4 regions of the Bacillus sp. N6 genome follow, and region 1 is predicted to be linked to each of the others. Evidence: riboswitches for the same ligand, from Rfam matches in the RefSeq annotation. Region 1 holds a riboswitch; each other region holds the start of a gene.

The links. A riboswitch is a leader RNA that binds a small molecule or an ion and turns the genes downstream of it on or off. The one in region 1 is predicted to bind thiamine pyrophosphate.
Region 2: linked by a shared signal. The riboswitch ahead of ACUXVC_RS24200 (energy-coupled thiamine transporter ThiT) and the one ahead of ACUXVC_RS02190 (MTH1187 family thiamine-binding protein) in region 1 are both predicted to bind thiamine pyrophosphate.
Region 3: linked by a shared signal. The riboswitch ahead of thiC (phosphomethylpyrimidine synthase ThiC) and the one ahead of ACUXVC_RS02190 (MTH1187 family thiamine-binding protein) in region 1 are both predicted to bind thiamine pyrophosphate.
Region 4: linked by a shared signal. The riboswitch ahead of tenA (thiaminase II) and the one ahead of ACUXVC_RS02190 (MTH1187 family thiamine-binding protein) in region 1 are both predicted to bind thiamine pyrophosphate.

What each region holds. Positions count from the first base shown of each region.
Region 1 is NZ_CM127843.1:423,544-427,762, reverse strand. It holds gene ACUXVC_RS02205 (ABC transporter ATP-binding protein) at 1-259, opposite strand, end outside; gene ACUXVC_RS02200 (ABC transporter substrate-binding protein) at 256-1,254, opposite strand; gene ACUXVC_RS02195 (ABC transporter permease) at 1,251-2,024, opposite strand; gene ACUXVC_RS02190 (MTH1187 family thiamine-binding protein) at 1,996-2,316, opposite strand; TPP riboswitch at 2,418-2,519, opposite strand; gene ACUXVC_RS02185 (non-ribosomal peptide synthetase family protein) at 2,572-4,219, opposite strand, start outside.
Region 2 is NZ_CM127843.1:4,683,552-4,687,770, forward strand. It holds gene feoB (ferrous iron transport protein B) at 1-1,902, opposite strand, end outside; gene ACUXVC_RS24195 (FeoA family protein) at 1,899-2,126, opposite strand; TPP riboswitch at 2,321-2,422, shown strand; gene ACUXVC_RS24200 (energy-coupled thiamine transporter ThiT) at 2,509-3,180, shown strand; gene ACUXVC_RS24205 (sensor histidine kinase) at 3,388-4,219, opposite strand, start outside.
Region 3 is NZ_CM127843.1:5,067,991-5,072,209, reverse strand. It holds gene ACUXVC_RS26240 (hypothetical protein) at 333-635, shown strand; gene ACUXVC_RS26235 (transposase) at 1,109-1,378, opposite strand; partial or broken gene ACUXVC_RS26230 (L-lactate permease) at 1,424-1,495, shown strand; TPP riboswitch at 1,567-1,682, shown strand; gene thiC (phosphomethylpyrimidine synthase ThiC) at 1,797-3,557, shown strand; gene ACUXVC_RS26220 (arsenic transporter) at 3,813-4,219, opposite strand, start outside.
Region 4 is NZ_CM127843.1:742,815-747,033, forward strand. It holds gene ACUXVC_RS03800 (SH3 domain-containing protein) at 1-954, opposite strand, end outside; TPP riboswitch at 1,224-1,335, shown strand; TPP riboswitch at 1,396-1,499, shown strand; gene tenA (thiaminase II) at 1,585-2,280, shown strand; gene ACUXVC_RS03810 (ABC transporter ATP-binding protein) at 2,249-2,998, shown strand; gene ACUXVC_RS03815 (ABC transporter permease) at 2,998-3,750, shown strand; gene ACUXVC_RS03820 (ABC transporter substrate-binding protein) at 3,747-4,219, shown strand, end outside.

The sequences.
Region 1 (4,219 bases):
ATCGCCACGGTAGTAATAAATCTTGTTGTGGCATATAACTAACAACATCTTGCTCTTGTACTTGCTTATCTTTATATATTACGTTCCCGCTTGTTGGTTTTTCAACATTTGCAATCATGTTTAATAATGTGCTTTTCCCGCAACCACTCTGTCCTACAAAAGAAACAAACTCTCCCTCTTGTATAGAGGCACTAATATTCTCTAATACATTCTTTCCGTCGAAAGATTTCACTATATTTTTTATTTGTAATCCGCTCATTTTTCACTTGGAAGGAATTCATTTGTAAAAGCATCTTTTACATCGATTTTCTTTTTAATAACTTTGTTGTCATATAAGAAATTCATGTAATTCGTCCAAATTTCTTCCTTCTGTACTCCCCATGCTTTCGCATCATCTTGATACTTCGTACTTAACCATTTCTGGCTTTCTTGAACTAAATCTTTATTTACATCTGGAACAGCTTTAATTAAAATATCAGCAGCTTCTTTCGGTTCCTTAATTGCAAAATTATAACCTTCTGTTGTTGCACTCATAAACTTTTTCACAAAGTCTTTATCTTGCTTCGTATGTTTTTCACTCGTAATAATAACAGGACTATAGAAATCAAGCGCTGGATCTAAGTCTTTCACCATAATCGTATTTAACTCTTTTCCTTGGCGCTTCGCTTCAATACCATCCCAACCGTAATAAATCCATTCGAAATCTGCATCACGGCCGATTGATTTAAAGAAATCTGTTTGTCCTAAGATGATTTTTTCAACTTTATTAAAATCAGCTTGATGCTTATCCATAATCGTCTTTAATGTCGCTTCTTCCGCTGGTCCTCCCCAGCCGCCATAACGTTTACCTTCAAAATCTTTCGGTGACGTCATATTATCTTTCTTAAGCGATGCAAACGCTGAAGTGTTATGCTGAATAATCGCTCCTACAGATACAACAGGAATTCCTTCCACACGAGCTAATGTTACATTTTCTTGTGCGCTTATTGCGAAGTCTGCTTTTCCTGATGCTATCATTTGCTCTGCTGTTACATTGTCACCTGGTTGAATAATTTCTACATCTAATCCTTGCTTTTTGTAATAATCTTTCGTTTGCGCTACATACAAGCCAGTATGATTCGTATTTGGAAACCAATCTAATACTACTTTTACTTTTTGATCTTTACTTGCACTTTCTTCTTTCTTCGCCGGATTACATCCAGCCACACCTACCGCTACTAAGGCAGCTAACATAACTTTCAAACCTTTTTTCATTTTCTGCCGTCCTTTCTATATATCCATGGTGCTGTTATTCTTGCCATAAACTCTACGATAAAATACAGGCATAATGTCACTATAACGATGATTGCTGCAACACCAAATACTCGGGCAGTCAAAAAGGATTTTGTAGCCCTCGTAAGCATAACGCCTAATCCTTCACTTGCACCGAGCCATTCTCCGATAATTGCCCCCATTACGCTATATGTAACTGCAATTTTTAAACCGGAGAAAAAGTATGGAAGCACTGCTGGAAATTTTACTTTCTGGTAAACTTGCCATTTTGTCGCCTTCATTGTTTGTAAAAGCTTCAACATGTTTTTATCTACTGTTTGAAAACCTTCTAAAATACTAAGCGCAATTGGGAAGAAACAAACGAGTATTACGACCATTACTTTCGGCAACATCCCATATCCAAACCAAATAATAAATAGCGGTGCAAGTACAACAATTGGAATTGTTTGCGAAATAACGAGCAATGGATTTATTAAAATACGAAATAACGGTATAACGTCCATAATAATTGCGATGCTCGTCCCCAATAAAATTGCAAAGAATAGTCCAATTATAACTTCCTGCAGTGTTTGCATCGTATTTGGTAATAGTAAATCTTTCATCCCAATTAATTCTTGAACAATGGCAGAAGGCTTTGGTAAAATCCACGGTTCGATTTTAAATAATGAAACAGATCCTTCCCATATCGCAATGAGAAGGATAAGCCAAATAGTTGTAATAAGTTTAGATTGCTTCTGGTTTTGCATATTCATCACGGTACTTCCAAACCTTTTCATCTATCGTTACACCAGTGCTTGGACGATAATGGATTTTAATAGAAGTAATCACTTCTTCTGCTCCAGCATCGACGCAAGCTTGTTGCGCACGTTTAACGACATCAAGAAGTACATCTAATTCTCCTTCCAAAGTTGTTTCCATTGCCCCTACTTCATAACGAACTCCCGATTGTTGCACAACTTCAATTGCTTTATCGACAACAGAATATACATCTTTCGTTTTCGCTTGTGGTACTACTGAAAATGACATTGTAACTTGTTGTGACATAATAAAATCCCCCTTATAAAATTAGATTTCAAAAATAAGAAAAGGCTTTCCTACTGCGTAGGAAAGCCTTGTATGCAAGTTATTATAGAATAACATATGCTACATCACTTTAAGTAACTCCCTACGCTGGCATTATCCAGATCAGGTTGAGGGTCGATGTTTACTTACATCCTCTCAGCCAATTGGCTCCCCGGTCCTTAATTCGTTTTCATTGTAGCATGATTTATTTTATTGAACAAACAAAAGCATGCATAATCATTTCATTATTTTTGGAAAATATCCAACTTTTTCACCATGAGCTAATAACTGCTGTATAAATTCTTTATTGATTGCTGGTACTATCAATTCTTTTTTCTTAATCCATTCATTCGTTCTACGCGTACCCATTACAATTTCAGATTGCTGCGCTCCATCTCCTGCAACTTGAGAAGCAATTAACTCTGCTATTACTTCATTTTCCTTCGCTAATTCAAGTCCGGTATTTACATATTCTGAAAGTGGAACCATTTCAAGATTGTATCCACACTCTCCAATTAACTGTATAAATTGTTCAAACTCAATTTGATGTGGATGACAAATATGTAACGTCTCTCCTACAATTTGCGAATCTTTTAAATACGATACAATTGATTTACTAGCAAAATCAATTGGTGTGAAATCAACTTTCCACTTCACATTTGGTGCTTTCCCAATTAATAGCATTGTTTTAATAAGACGATAAAATGCGTTTCCTTCAATATTTTGTTGGAACGAACCTGTTTCTGAATGACATGCTAAATTACCTGCACGATAAATATTTCCGCGCAAACCATTTTTCATTGCTTCACGAACAATGTTTTCCGCTTGTAGTTTACTATTTGAATATACATTCTCTAAGTCTACACTGTAATTAAAATCACCAGTTTTCATGTATGTATCCCATTGATCTACCGCTAATTCTAACGGGATACCAATTGTAGAAATAAAATGGAATGTAGCACCTTTCTCCGCTAATGCTAGCATACGGCTAGTTCCTTGGACATTTATATTTTCAAATTGTTTTACATCTCCAAAATGTCTTACATCTGCACCGCAATGAATTATCGTATCCATCTTAGAACTGATGAACATAAATTCTTCTTCGCTCATCCCAAGATACTCTTCCCCCAGATCACCAGCTACGGCCTGTATACGCTGTAACCATTCTTCACATATATCACTAAAGTAGCCTGTTAATGTATCTATAATTCTTTGTTGCACATCTTTGGTTGGTCTTACTAAACAATAAATAGTAGCAGATGTATCTCTCAACAATTCATATAATATGTGTGATCCTAAATAACCAGTAGCTCCTGTTAAAAAGACATTTGAAATCTGGGTTTCTTCCAAAACGTTTGCATACGTAATAGTATCTGGTTCGTGAATCACTTTATATTCACGAAATACTCCTTCTTTCTCTACTTTTACTTCTCGCTCAATTCGAGCTAATCCATATATCGTTCTTTCTTTAAAGAAATCTTGAATTGTTAAATGTGAAAAATCTTCTTTTAACAATGTTAAGACTCGTAATACTTTTAATGAATATCCACCAATTGTAAAGAAATCATCATGCACTCCAACTTTTGAAATTCCTAATACTTCCGCCCAAGCGCGCGCTATTTGTTTCTCTGCTTTATTAGAAGGTGCAACATATTCTTGTAGACGAACCGGTTCATACTTTTCTTCTAACTGAGCTAACTTCTTAACATCAATCTTTTTATTAGGTGTAAGTGGTAATTCATTAATATAAATTAGTTTAGATGGCACCATATAATCTGGTAATTGCTCTTGTAACTGATAAACTAATTCTGGTATTTCTTTTTTATTTAAAGTTGTATAGAACGCGATTAAATATTGGCTACCTTCCTTACTCTTCTTAGCAAAA
Region 2 (4,219 bases), 1.1 Mb from region 1:
CCATTTCGCTGATCCTGTTTCACGTTTAATAACAGCTACGGTCGCTAAACACGGAACATATAATAAAATAAAGAACATAAATGCATAAGCTGATAATGCTGTATAATGTGCTCCCATTACATTTCCAAGCACATCTTCTTTAACCGCATAAATAATTGCCATTGTAGAAACGACAACTTCTTTCGCTAAAAATCCTGTTAAAAGGGATGCCGCAGCTTGCCACGTTCCAAAGCCGAGCGGTGCAAATAATGGTGCGATAAATCCACCAATCATCGCTAAGTAGCTATCTCCCATATCAACGCCAAATCCTGATGGACCTGCATAATTTAATAACCAAATAACAACCGAACCACCAAAGATGAATGTACCAGCTTTACGAACAAATCCCTTTCCTTTCTCCCACGTGCTCAGCCATAACGTTTTCGCTTGTGGCACACGATAAGGCGGTAGTTCAATTACGAAAATAGATTTTTCTGCTTTCAAAATCGTAAGAGACATAATTTTTGTAACTAATAACGCAAGAACAATACCTGCGACATATAAAGAAAATACAACAGTCGCCTGACTATTAGGGAAGAATACGCCCGCAAATAATGCATATACAGGTAATCGTGCTGAACAAGACATAAACGGTGTTACTAAAATTGTAAGTAAGCGCTCTTTCTCCTGTTCAATCGTTCTCGCTGCCATAATACCCGGAACGTTACATCCAAAACCGATAATCATCGGAATAAAAGCTTTACCGTTTAAGCCAAAGAACTCCATAATTCTATCCATAACAACTGCAATTCGCGCCATATATCCTGAGTCTTCTAATAATGAAATGAAAAAGAATAGTGCAAAGATTTGTGGTACGAATACTAATACAGCACCAACACCGGCAATAATACCTTCTGTAACGAGTGCTTGAATAAAATCAGAAGCTCCAATACTTGTAAGTCCAGCCGTCACCCAATCCGTAAGCTGACCACCAAAAAACTCATCTAACATATCCGATAAAGGTGTACCAATCCACGTAAACGTAACCTGAAAAATAAAAAACATAACTGCTAAAAAGATTGGAAGTCCTAAAATTTTATGTGTAATTAATCTATCAATTTTTTCTGAAAAAGGAATTTTTCCTTCTTTCTCATGCTTCATAACATTTGTTTTTAACTTTTCAATATACGCTTCACGAGTTTTGTAAATGTGCTCTTCTAACGTACAATCAAGTTTTCCTTCTAAGCGAGATCGAATGGCTATGAGTTCCTTATAAATTGGTAATGCTTTCATTTCTTTTTCTACTACTTCGTTATTGCTTAAAAATTGAAGTGCTAACCATCTCGGATGCTCATAATTCGCTGTCTCTAAAAGAGCAATTACTTCTCCAATTCCTTCATCCATTTGTACACCATATGAAATAAGGAATGGCTTTTTCTCCTTTTTGTCATTTTCTTTAAGAGTCGCAAGTAGTTCTTCACAACCTTTTCCACTTCTTGCAACGACAGGAACGACTGTTACACCTAATAGTTCTGATAATCGTTTTACATCAATGACAATTCCTCTTTGCTTCGCCACATCAACCATATTTAAACCAATTGAGACCGGCTTACCAAATTCAAGTAATTGCAACGTTAAATGCATATTTCTCTCAAACTGCGAAGAATCTACAATATTTAACATATGATTAAATTCTTCTGTTAATAGAAAGTTTGTTACAACACCTTCATCACGTGAAACTGGATTTAAATCATACACACCTGGTAAATCAATTAATGTTCCTTGTCTATCTTTTAATTTACCAACCTTTTTTTCTACTGTTACACCGCTCCAGTTTCCTACGTATTCATAAGAACCAGTAAGTGCATTAAATAATGATGTCTTCCCTGTATTCGGATTCCCTAGCAAAGCTACCTTATTCACGCTAATTCCACCTTTATCATTTTCGCGTCACAATGACGAATACTAATTAACTGTCCACGACACTCCAATGTACAAGGACCTTTGAACATCGCTTTCTGTTTCAAGCGAAGTTCGCTTCCTTCCGCAAGACCGAAAGCAGCTAGTCTACGCTTTAATAGCTGATCTAAAGACTGAATACTTTTTACTAACACTTTCTCTCCAATTTTAATATCTACTAAGCTCATAACCTTCCCCCTCAGAAGAGAATGATAATTATTTTCAAAAAAATTATACCACACCCAATTTCTCTTGTACTATACCCTTTTGCTTCATATTTATTAACATTTCGCTACAATTCTATTTCAATTATTGTCATACAGCATTTGTTTGCCATTCTCATCCATTTCGCTTACAATAAACAATAGCAAATAAAGAATCTCGTTATCACTGGGGGAGCCATGCCGCTGAGAGGGAACACTTCGTTCCGACCCTTCGAACCTGTTAGTTAATGCTAACGCAGGGATTGTGCAAACGCCCGAAATACATACCTCATTTTTATTTACGTATTTCGTATCCTCCTATGATATCTATTCTTTTTTGTACAACTTGGATTTAGGGGGAGACAACATGCGTAACACCAATTTACAAGCGATGATCGAATCTGCTATTCTTGCAGCCTTCGCCTTGGTCATCGACATTTTACCACTTTCAATCAAAATATCAGCAACAGGCGGTTCCATTTCATTTGCTATGATTCCTATTTTTATTATCGCATACCGCTGGGGCTTCAAAATGGCTTTCTTAGGAGGCTTAATTTGGGGATTATTACAAATTGTCGTAGGCGATGCCATTATCGTCACACCAATTCAAGTATTAATTGAATACTTTGTTGCTTTCGCATTCATTGGATTTGCTGGTTTATTCTATCGTCCAATTCAAAAGGCGCTTTTAGCGTCAAATGAAAATAGCGAAGAACAATCAAATTTAGGTAGCCGTAAAGACAAACCTTCATCAAAACCAAACCAAGGAAAGAAAGTAATTGGATACATTATCGTCGCTACTTTTATCGGTAGTCTAGCTCGTTACTTCTGTCACTTTATCGCTGGTATCATTTTCTGGGGACAATATGCACCAAAAGGCCAATCGGCTTTCCTATATTCTTTAATATTTAACGGTAGTACAATGATTGGTTCCTATATTCTATGTACCGTTTTACTTATATTTTTATTTATCACTTCACCACGCTTATTCAAAAGCATCAGTGCTTATCAAATGAATACACAAAAAAAGGGCGCTTAATGAGCGCTCTTTTTTCATATCGTAATATTAATTAAAAATACAATAAATGCGCAAAAGAAAATAAATACCATTATACTTAGCCAATTGCTATGCACGGTTCATCGACTCCTTACATAACCTCATATTCTAAACAAATTATACTGATTAAAAATAAAGATTAGGTAAAGATAATATGAAAATAATTTAAAAAAACGTAGATTATATTTTCTACGCTTTTTTCGGTAAATAGAAATAAAATAACACACCATCTTCTGTATTTCCTGCCCCATATTCAGTATCATGTAGTTCTAAAATATTCTTTGAAATGGCAAGCCCAAGCCCCGTCCCACCTTGTGAACGCTGACGAGCTGTATCCACTCGATAAAAACGATCCCAAATTTTATCTAATTGTTCTTCTTCAATGTGAGTACCTTTATTTTCAATGCACACTTTTATACGATCCTTCTCATCTATTGTAGAAATAATAATATCTTCTTTATTTGGTGTATAACGTATGGCATTCGTAATGAAATTCACGATGACTTGTTCAATCCGGCCTTGATTTGCAATCACTTCAAATGAACATATATTTTTATGAACACGAAGCTCTTTTTTCTCTATTTCCACAGATAGATGTTCACATATGTCTTCAATTACTGTATCAATATAAAACGAATCCTTTTTCATTTTATATGTACCAGATTCAAATTTAGCTAACTCAAGCATATCCAAAATTAACGTATCCATTTTGTCTACTTCTCTCTCCATCGCCTGAAAATAATAATCCTTTTTATGCTCAGCTACCCCGTCTTTTAAAATAGAAATACAGCTTTTCATAATACTTAGCGGTGTTTTTAATTCATGTGAAACACCAGAAATGAATTCTTTTCGCGTCTTTTCTAACTTTCTTTCCTTTTCAATATCTTCTTCTAACTGCCCAATATGCGAATGGAGTTTATTTGATAGCACATTAATATTTTTCGATAAATCTCCAATTTCATCTTTTGAAGTAATCGGTATTTTTTCTGTAAAATCTAATTGTGCTATTTTCTTCGTCGTA
Region 3 (4,219 bases), 710 kb from region 1:
CAACCTCGCGTATGAGTATTCAATGATTGCCTTCATCTAAGCTGCCCTCCCACCACTATGAGAGGTAAGTGAAGGAAACCGATACAGCTTGTGCGTATGCAGTGCATTTTGGTCTGGGTCACAGTCTTTTAACGTGGTCGAACTACAGGAGGAGTAAGCATATTCCCGATGGATCCATTTCTGCACTTCCATTATCTGGGGGAATCCCCCAGTATCCAAGACTAAATTTTACCCATACATCATTTTTTTGATGTAGCTCTTGAAGATAAAAACTATTTAATTTTCAAGGAACAGTTATTAACTTAAAACTTATTATACGAGGAGGGTGTATCATGAAAAAAATATGCTTTGTATTAATTGTCGACGCTGGTATAAATTATGGTTCAATATTTTCTCTACCATTTTTAAGGAATCAGAATGATTTGAAGGAATATTTTTCTAAGTATTATGATGTTTCAATTAATTATATTAGGGATAAAAACTCAGTTGACTATTTGGTAGTTCCCAAACCGTGTCCAGCTTTTGATAATGAAAATAATCTTCCAATAATTGAAGTACCAGCAATCTTATTTATGGAAAAGAATTTTGAAAAAATAAAGACTTATATAGACAATTATTTTTCTAATAACTCATAAAGAAAATAAAAGTACAGTAAAAAGAAGTCCGATAAAAAACGAGTGGTGTAGAATATTTCTATTAATCATTCGTTTTTTATTATATTTACATATATTTTTTAAAAGAGGATTATAGACGTTCTGAAAAAAATTAATTATAACAAGAACAGTGTTCGTGCTACTATCTACGGTTATTTTTTGTACTAAGTACCCCTTTAACTAACAAGATAACAAAAATTAACATATTAAGGAAATAATGTTACAATAAATGTAAGAGCTTTCTCTTTGAGTTTTAGCTCTGAATAATAAAGATAGTTAAATCACTAAATGGAGGAGCAGGTCAATTTTGTTCCTTGTATAGTAAATTGTTACCTATCTCTATTGCAGGTTGTATGGCAGGTAGCAGTTGTAGCGAAATGCAGCAGAGACAAAGGCTCTTTGTCAAATGGGACTGATGAATGTATTTGGCAAGTAAAAAATGGTTCTTTCCGGAGTTAGTTGAAAAGTCTCATTCTCTCCAAAAGTAGAATCTTTGTCCGCAATGTGGAGAATTTGTATCGACCATACATGATTCTTTTAATAAGCTTTAACTTGTTTATGCTCCCTTCGGCAAGACCATTATTATTCTCATAAGTTACCGCATTTCTGACAGCTTCAATATCCCCGGCTAATCCATTCGTAAAGCTCTTAAATTCTTGTATATTAGTATTCTTCATTTTCTCAATACAATGGTCGAAATTCTCAATACTCTTTGTGGTGAAGATGTTTTTAAACTCCCATGTTAAGTCATAAACTATTTTTACAATAGGGTGTTCTTCGTAATTATTGTTGGTATTATGAGGTATGTTCAAGCATATTATTTAACGTGGATGATTCCATAAAGAGAAAAAGAAATAACCTTTGCATTTTTCAGATTATCGTGTATGATGGGAAAGTATTGAAAATTAAATCAGTGATAAACTAGGGGTGCCTAACGTATGCGTAGGCTGAGAGAGAAGCGCGTGATCTTCTTAACCCTTTGGACCTGATCTGGCTCGTACCAGCGTAGGGAAGTTAACGGCTTTACATAATGATGTCTTTTATGAGCCAGGTCCTTATTTTTTTATGGACCTGGCTCTTTTTATTTTGGCATGCGCTGGCCATATCTCGTCCTTGTCACGAACAGGGGAGGCAACAAAGGTTATGAAACAGTCTGTTTCAGCTGAGCAAATTGAATTGAAATCGAGTTTACCAGGGAGTAAGAAAGTATATGTGGATGGACCACGCGCAGGCATGAAAGTGCCGATGCGTGAGATTGAACAAAGCGAAACGAACGGCATCCCAAATCCTCCAGTCCGTGTGTATGATACGAGCGGTCCTTATACGGATCCGGCGTATAAAGTGGAGCTGGAAAAGGGAATTCCAACGCCGCGTCATTCTTGGATCATGGAGCGCGGGGATGTAGAGGCATATGAAGGGCGCGAGGTGAAACCAGAGGATGATGGTGTGAAAGTGGCTTCGAAACATACACCTGTTTTCCCGCAAATGGATCGCCAGCCGCTTAGAGCGAAGCAAGGTGCAAATGTTACGCAAATGCATTATGCGCGTAATGGCATTATTACGTCTGAGATGGAATACGTTGCAATTCGTGAAGGAGTAGAGCCTGAGTTTGTTCGTAAGGAAATTGCGGAAGGGCGTGCTATTTTACCAGCGAATATTAATCATCCGGAAGCAGAACCGATGATTATCGGGCGTAATTTCCACGTGAAGGTAAATGCAAATATCGGAAACTCTGCTGTATCTTCTTCTATTGCAGAAGAAGTAGAGAAGATGACGTGGGCAACGCGCTGGGGTGCAGATACGATTATGGATTTATCTACAGGTAAAAACATTCATACGACGCGTGAGTGGATTATTCGTAACGCGCCTGTACCAGTTGGAACTGTGCCGATTTATCAAGCGCTTGAAAAGGTAAATGGAATTGCAGAAGATTTAACGTGGGAAGTGTATCGTGATACGTTAATTGAGCAAGCGGAGCAAGGCGTTGATTACTTTACGATTCACGCTGGTGTATTGCTTCGTTACATTCCAATCACGGCAAAGCGTACGACAGGTATCGTTTCGCGCGGTGGTTCGATTATGGCGCAGTGGTGTCTATTCCATCATAAAGAAAACTTCCTATATACTCACTTTGAAGAGATTTGTGAAATTATGAAGCAGTACGATGTTTCGTTCTCTCTTGGAGATGGATTACGTCCAGGGTCTATTGCAGATGCAAATGACGAAGCACAGTTTTCTGAGCTTGAAACACTTGGTGAATTAACTAAAATTGCTTGGAAACATGATGTGCAAGTTATGATCGAAGGACCTGGACACGTACCGATGCACTTAATTAAAGAGAATATGGAGAAAGAGCTTGATATTTGTCAGGGCGCGCCGTTTTATACACTTGGGCCACTAACGACAGATATTGCACCAGGTTATGACCATATTACATCGGCAATTGGAGCTGCGATGATCGGTTGGTTTGGAACGGCGATGCTTTGTTATGTAACGCCGAAAGAACATTTAGGTTTACCGAATAAAGATGATGTACGCACGGGTGTTATTACGTACAAAATTGCAGCGCATGCGGCTGATCTTGCAAAAGGACATAAAACGGCTCATCAGCGTGATGATGCACTTTCAAAAGCACGTTTCGAATTTCGTTGGCGCGATCAATTTAATTTATCTTTAGATCCTGAACGTGCGATGGAATATCACGATGAAACGTTGCCTGCAGAAGGGGCAAAGACAGCTCACTTCTGTTCAATGTGTGGACCGAAGTTTTGTAGTATGAGAATTTCACATGATATCCGTGAATATGCAAAAGAAAATGATTTAGAAACGACAGAAGCAATTGAAAAAGGAATGAAAGAGAAAGCAGAAGAATTTAAAGAAGCTGGTAGTCATTTATATCAATAACACGTTACACCTCTTTACTTGATTGATCACACTGTAGTACCTAACTTTATTATAGAAGAAGCCCCATTTGCTAAGACGGTAGCAAATGGGGCTTCTGTTGTTTATCCCGCTATTTGTGGGCAGTAAGACCCCCACCTCAAAATTCAGCGGAAGCAAAGAAGTTAGGTCGGGGTCGGGCTGCCCGTAAAAGCCCGATTGGTTAAGGCTAATAATCAGTGGGGGATGAACAAAACCCCCACTGATTAAAGTTTCACTTTATAAGGCGAAGAAGAGATGTACCCAGTAGAATAAGAGGAATAATGTGACGACTGTTGTGAGAGGAATAACGATAAGGGATACACTTAAATAGTCTTTCCATTTTACTTTAATTTTGTTTTGTTTCAGAATATACATCCAAATGAGGGAAGCTAGTGTACCAATTGGTAATAATAGTGAACCGATGTCACTACCAATAATGTTTGCGAGGTAGATAGTTTTTAATGTGACTGGGTCTAGTCCCATTTCGGTTAATGTGATTGTACCAATCATAAGTGCAGGATGGTTATTGAAGACGTTAGAGAGGAGGGAGACGAGTCCACCCATTGCAAAGCTAGCATAGAGTAGATGTTGACTTACAACTGGTTCAAGCCAATTTACGAGCGCCGCTGTTAATCCTGCATTGT
Region 4 (4,219 bases), 320 kb from region 1:
CCCATTGATTTGATGCGCAATGAACACAACATTGCCATAGCTAGCTGAATAATAAGATTTCACAACTTTACCTGCAGCAGCAGCTTGGATAGAGACGTTCCCTGGAGCAGCAATATCTATACCATAATGCATTTGTTCCCATCGTATATCAAAGGTTGAGCTAATTCTTCCTTGAGCAGGGAATTTGAAAGCAGCTGGAATAGATGAAGGCTGATCTGTTTTAGCCTGTGGTTGATTTTGTACTACATAGTGTTTTGCTACATATCCGTATCCTGTGCCAAAACGAATTTTATACCAAGTTCCTACAGTTTCTACTACTTGTACTTGTGTACCGTTTTGTAATGAACCGAGTAGAGCGCTACTTGTACTAGTGTTGCTACGTACATTCAGATTAGGTGTTGCAACAGTATATTTTGTATTATTTTGAACGGTGATTCCTTTTACTAAGGGTTGTGAACCATTAGAGATGAATGCTTTTTGTACGTAACCCGTTTGGCCATTATGTGATATTTTATACCATTCGCCTTGATCTTCTTGAACGGTAATAAACTTGCCATTTGGTAATACATCTAAAATGGAAGATTCTAAATTAGGTTCAGAGCGAACGTTTAATGCATTAGCATTGACGATGTATTGATCATTAGATTGAAGTTTGTTTTTTAGTAAAATAGCATCTTTTTGTACATAACCTACTTTATTATGAACAGATACTTTATACCAACCATTAGTTGTTTCAAGGATGTTCACTTTTGTATTAAAGCGAATTGTATCAATTGATGTGCTCTTTACGTTATCTTCTGTATGTAATGCTACTTGATCGACTTTGACATACCCAGTTTTAACATTAGATAATTGTTCAGCGTTTGCTTTTTGTACATTTGTTTCACCCATAGAAGGAAGTAAAGAAGCAATCGCTACAGTAGTTGCTGTTAAAGCAGTAGCTTTCATATTCATGGAATAGAGACCTCCTCTAGTTGTATAGTTGTAATTTTATTATAGTATAAAGATATAATATAGTGGGTGTATTCACATAAATGTAATATGAAATCAATATAAAAATAAATTTTTTGAGGATAATGATTCCTTTTTAAACAATTAATTGGAGTTTTATTTTCTAAAATAGAATGTATGTATTGTATAACTTTAATTTTTTGTTGATAATTAAGAAAATTAAAATAGTTGATGATGTCTTATTAGGGTGTTATACTGACAGTGATAATTTTATAGTTTGCTAGGAGAGCTGGTGTTGCCAGCTGAGAGTAGGCCGTAAGCCTTTGATCCTTTTTATTACCTGATCTAGATTATGCTAGCGTAGGGAAGCAATTCGGACACTAACAATGAGTCCCCGTTTCTTTGCGTATAGAAACGGGGCTTTTTTATTTGAAAATTTCATATTGAAACCACTAGGGGTGCTTGATTTGCTGAGAGAGGAATAATCCTTAACCCTTATAACACCTGATCTAGGTAATACTAGCGAAGGGAAGTGGAACATCGAATAAATGTATAATTTTATTTGCTGTAACCACTTCTTATATATAGAAGTGGTTTTTTATTTAGATACATATATTGAAAGGGGATAGAGAAATGAAATTTTGCGATAGATTATTAGAAACTGTGCAACCGGTTTGGGAGATGAGTCATAATCATCCGTTTGTAGTGGGTATGGGAGATGGCACGTTAGAAAAAGATAAATTTCAGTATTATATTATTCAAGATTATTTATATCTGCTAGATTATGCAAAATTATATGCGATTGGTGTTGTAAAAGCAACGAATCCACAAGTAATGGGAAAGTTCGCTGAACAAATTGATGGAATATTAAATGGCGAAATGACAATCCATAAACAATATGCAAAAAGACTTGGAATTTCTATAGAGGAGATAGAGTCTGCAAAGCCATCTGCTAAAAATTTAGCTTATACAAATTACATGATGTCTGTATCTCAAAATGGCACACTTGCAGAATTAATAGCAGCGCTTCTTCCATGTATGTGGAGCTACTGGGAAATTGGAAAGCGTTTAAATGATATTCCTGGAGCAAGAGATCATGAGTTTTTTGGTGAGTGGATTCAAGGATATAGTTCGGAAGAATACGGTAATCTTTGTATTTGGTTAATAGATTTATTAAATGAAATGGCAGTTGGAAAGTCTGAGAAAGAACTAGATAGATTAGAGGAGATTTTCTTATATTCCAGTCGATTTGAATATTTATTCTGGGATATGTCCTATCGTAAGGAGATGTGGGGATTTGAGGAGCAAGAACATACTACAGTTTCATAATGTTTCTTTTCATTACGATGAGAAACCAATCATCCATGAATTAAATGCTTCTATACATGAGAAAGAGTTTTTCAGTATTATCGGACCGAGTGGATGTGGGAAAAGTACTTTATTTCGCCTTATTACAGGCCTAGAGAAGGTAAGTACTGGAAAGATAGAACTGACAGAAACAAAGCACCATCCTGTAGGATATATGCCGCAAAAAGATATGCTTTTGCCGTGGAGAACAATTATTGAGAATGCTGCTCTGCCGCTAGAGTGCCAAGGTGTACAGAAGAAAGAAGCACAAGTAAAGGCAAAGGAACTGTTATATAAATTTGGTTTACAAGGATATGAGACAAAACATCCGAAAGATTTATCTGGTGGTATGAGGCAACGCGTATCTTTTATCCGAACTTTGTTAACGGGCGGGGAGATATTGTTATTAGATGAACCGTTTAGCGCGTTAGATGCTTTAACGAAGGCCTCTTTGCAAGAATGGCTGTTTGAACAATGGCAAGAGTGGGAAAAAACAATTTTATTCATTACTCATGATGTTGAAGAAGCGTTATTTCTTTCGAACCGAGTTTTAGTAGTGGAACAGCAGCCGATAACGACTTTGACTGAGCGGATTGTACCACTTGATCATAACAGAACACGAAAAGATTTATATAAACCGGAAGTATTAGCGCTGAAAGATGAGCTTCTTAGTATGTTACAAAGGCAGGTACTTGTGTGATGAACCGATTGAAAGAATTAGTTCCTGCTATTACACTTTCTAGTATTTTACTAGCTGTGTGGGAAATAGGAGCAAGAATTGTAGATGAGATGTACATTTTACCGTCACCGTCTGCGATTGTAATGAAGATATGGAAACTAAAAGACATATTATTTACGGTTCATTTACCTGCAACGTTATACGTCGTTTTAATAGGTGTTGTTATTTCTATCATATTAGGTGTAGGGCTAGCGATGTTAATGAATGCGAGTACATGGATGGAAAGAGCATTTTATCCATTATTAGTTGCTTCACAAACGATTCCGATTACTGCGCTTGCTCCGCTATTTGTTTTATGGTTTGGATACACAATTTGGAGTAAGGTTGTTGTCACAGTTTTAATTACGTTTTTCCCGATTGCGGTCAATACGTATGATGGACTGCGTAGTACAAAAAAAGAATGGGAGGAGCTCTTAGTTACATATGGAGCAACGAAAAGAGATATTTTTCTTAAATTAAAGTTGCCGTCTGCTCTTCCTTATTTTTTCTCAGCTTTAAAAATTGCAGTTCCGCTTAGTGTTATCGGAGCAGCAATTGGAGAATGGCTCGGTGCACAAGCTGGACTTGGATATTTCAGTAAGAGAATGATGACGCAGTTAGATGGAGCTGGCGTATTTGCACCCATTGTATTGTTATCATTATTAGCTATTTTCTTCGTCGTACTTATTTCCATATTAGAAAAGAAATTCATTAGTTGGAGGAAGCATTCATGAAATTTTTAAAGCGCATCTTTGTGTTTACATTATTAATTGCAATGATTACAGGATGTTCAAGTAATTCAGCATCAGAAAAAAGTAAAAAAGAGAAAGAAATAACAGTCATGTTAGATTGGTATCCAAATGCGGTACATAGCTTTATTTATGCAGCAATTGAAAAAGGATACTTTAAAGAAGAAGGTGTAAAGGTAAATATTAAATTCCCTTCTAATCCGACTGATCCATTAACATTGGCAGCAGCAGGGAAGGTGACAGTTGGCTTGTATTATCAGCCAGATGTTGTTATGGCAAGAGCAAATGAGCAAATTCCAGTGAAATCAATTGGGGCTGTCGTACGTTCACCATTAAATCATGTCGTATCGCTGAAATCAGCGGGTATTCAATCACCGAAAGATTTAGAAGGAAAAACAGTAGGATATTCTGGAACACCTTTAAGTGAGATGTATTTAAAAACGATGGTAAAAGA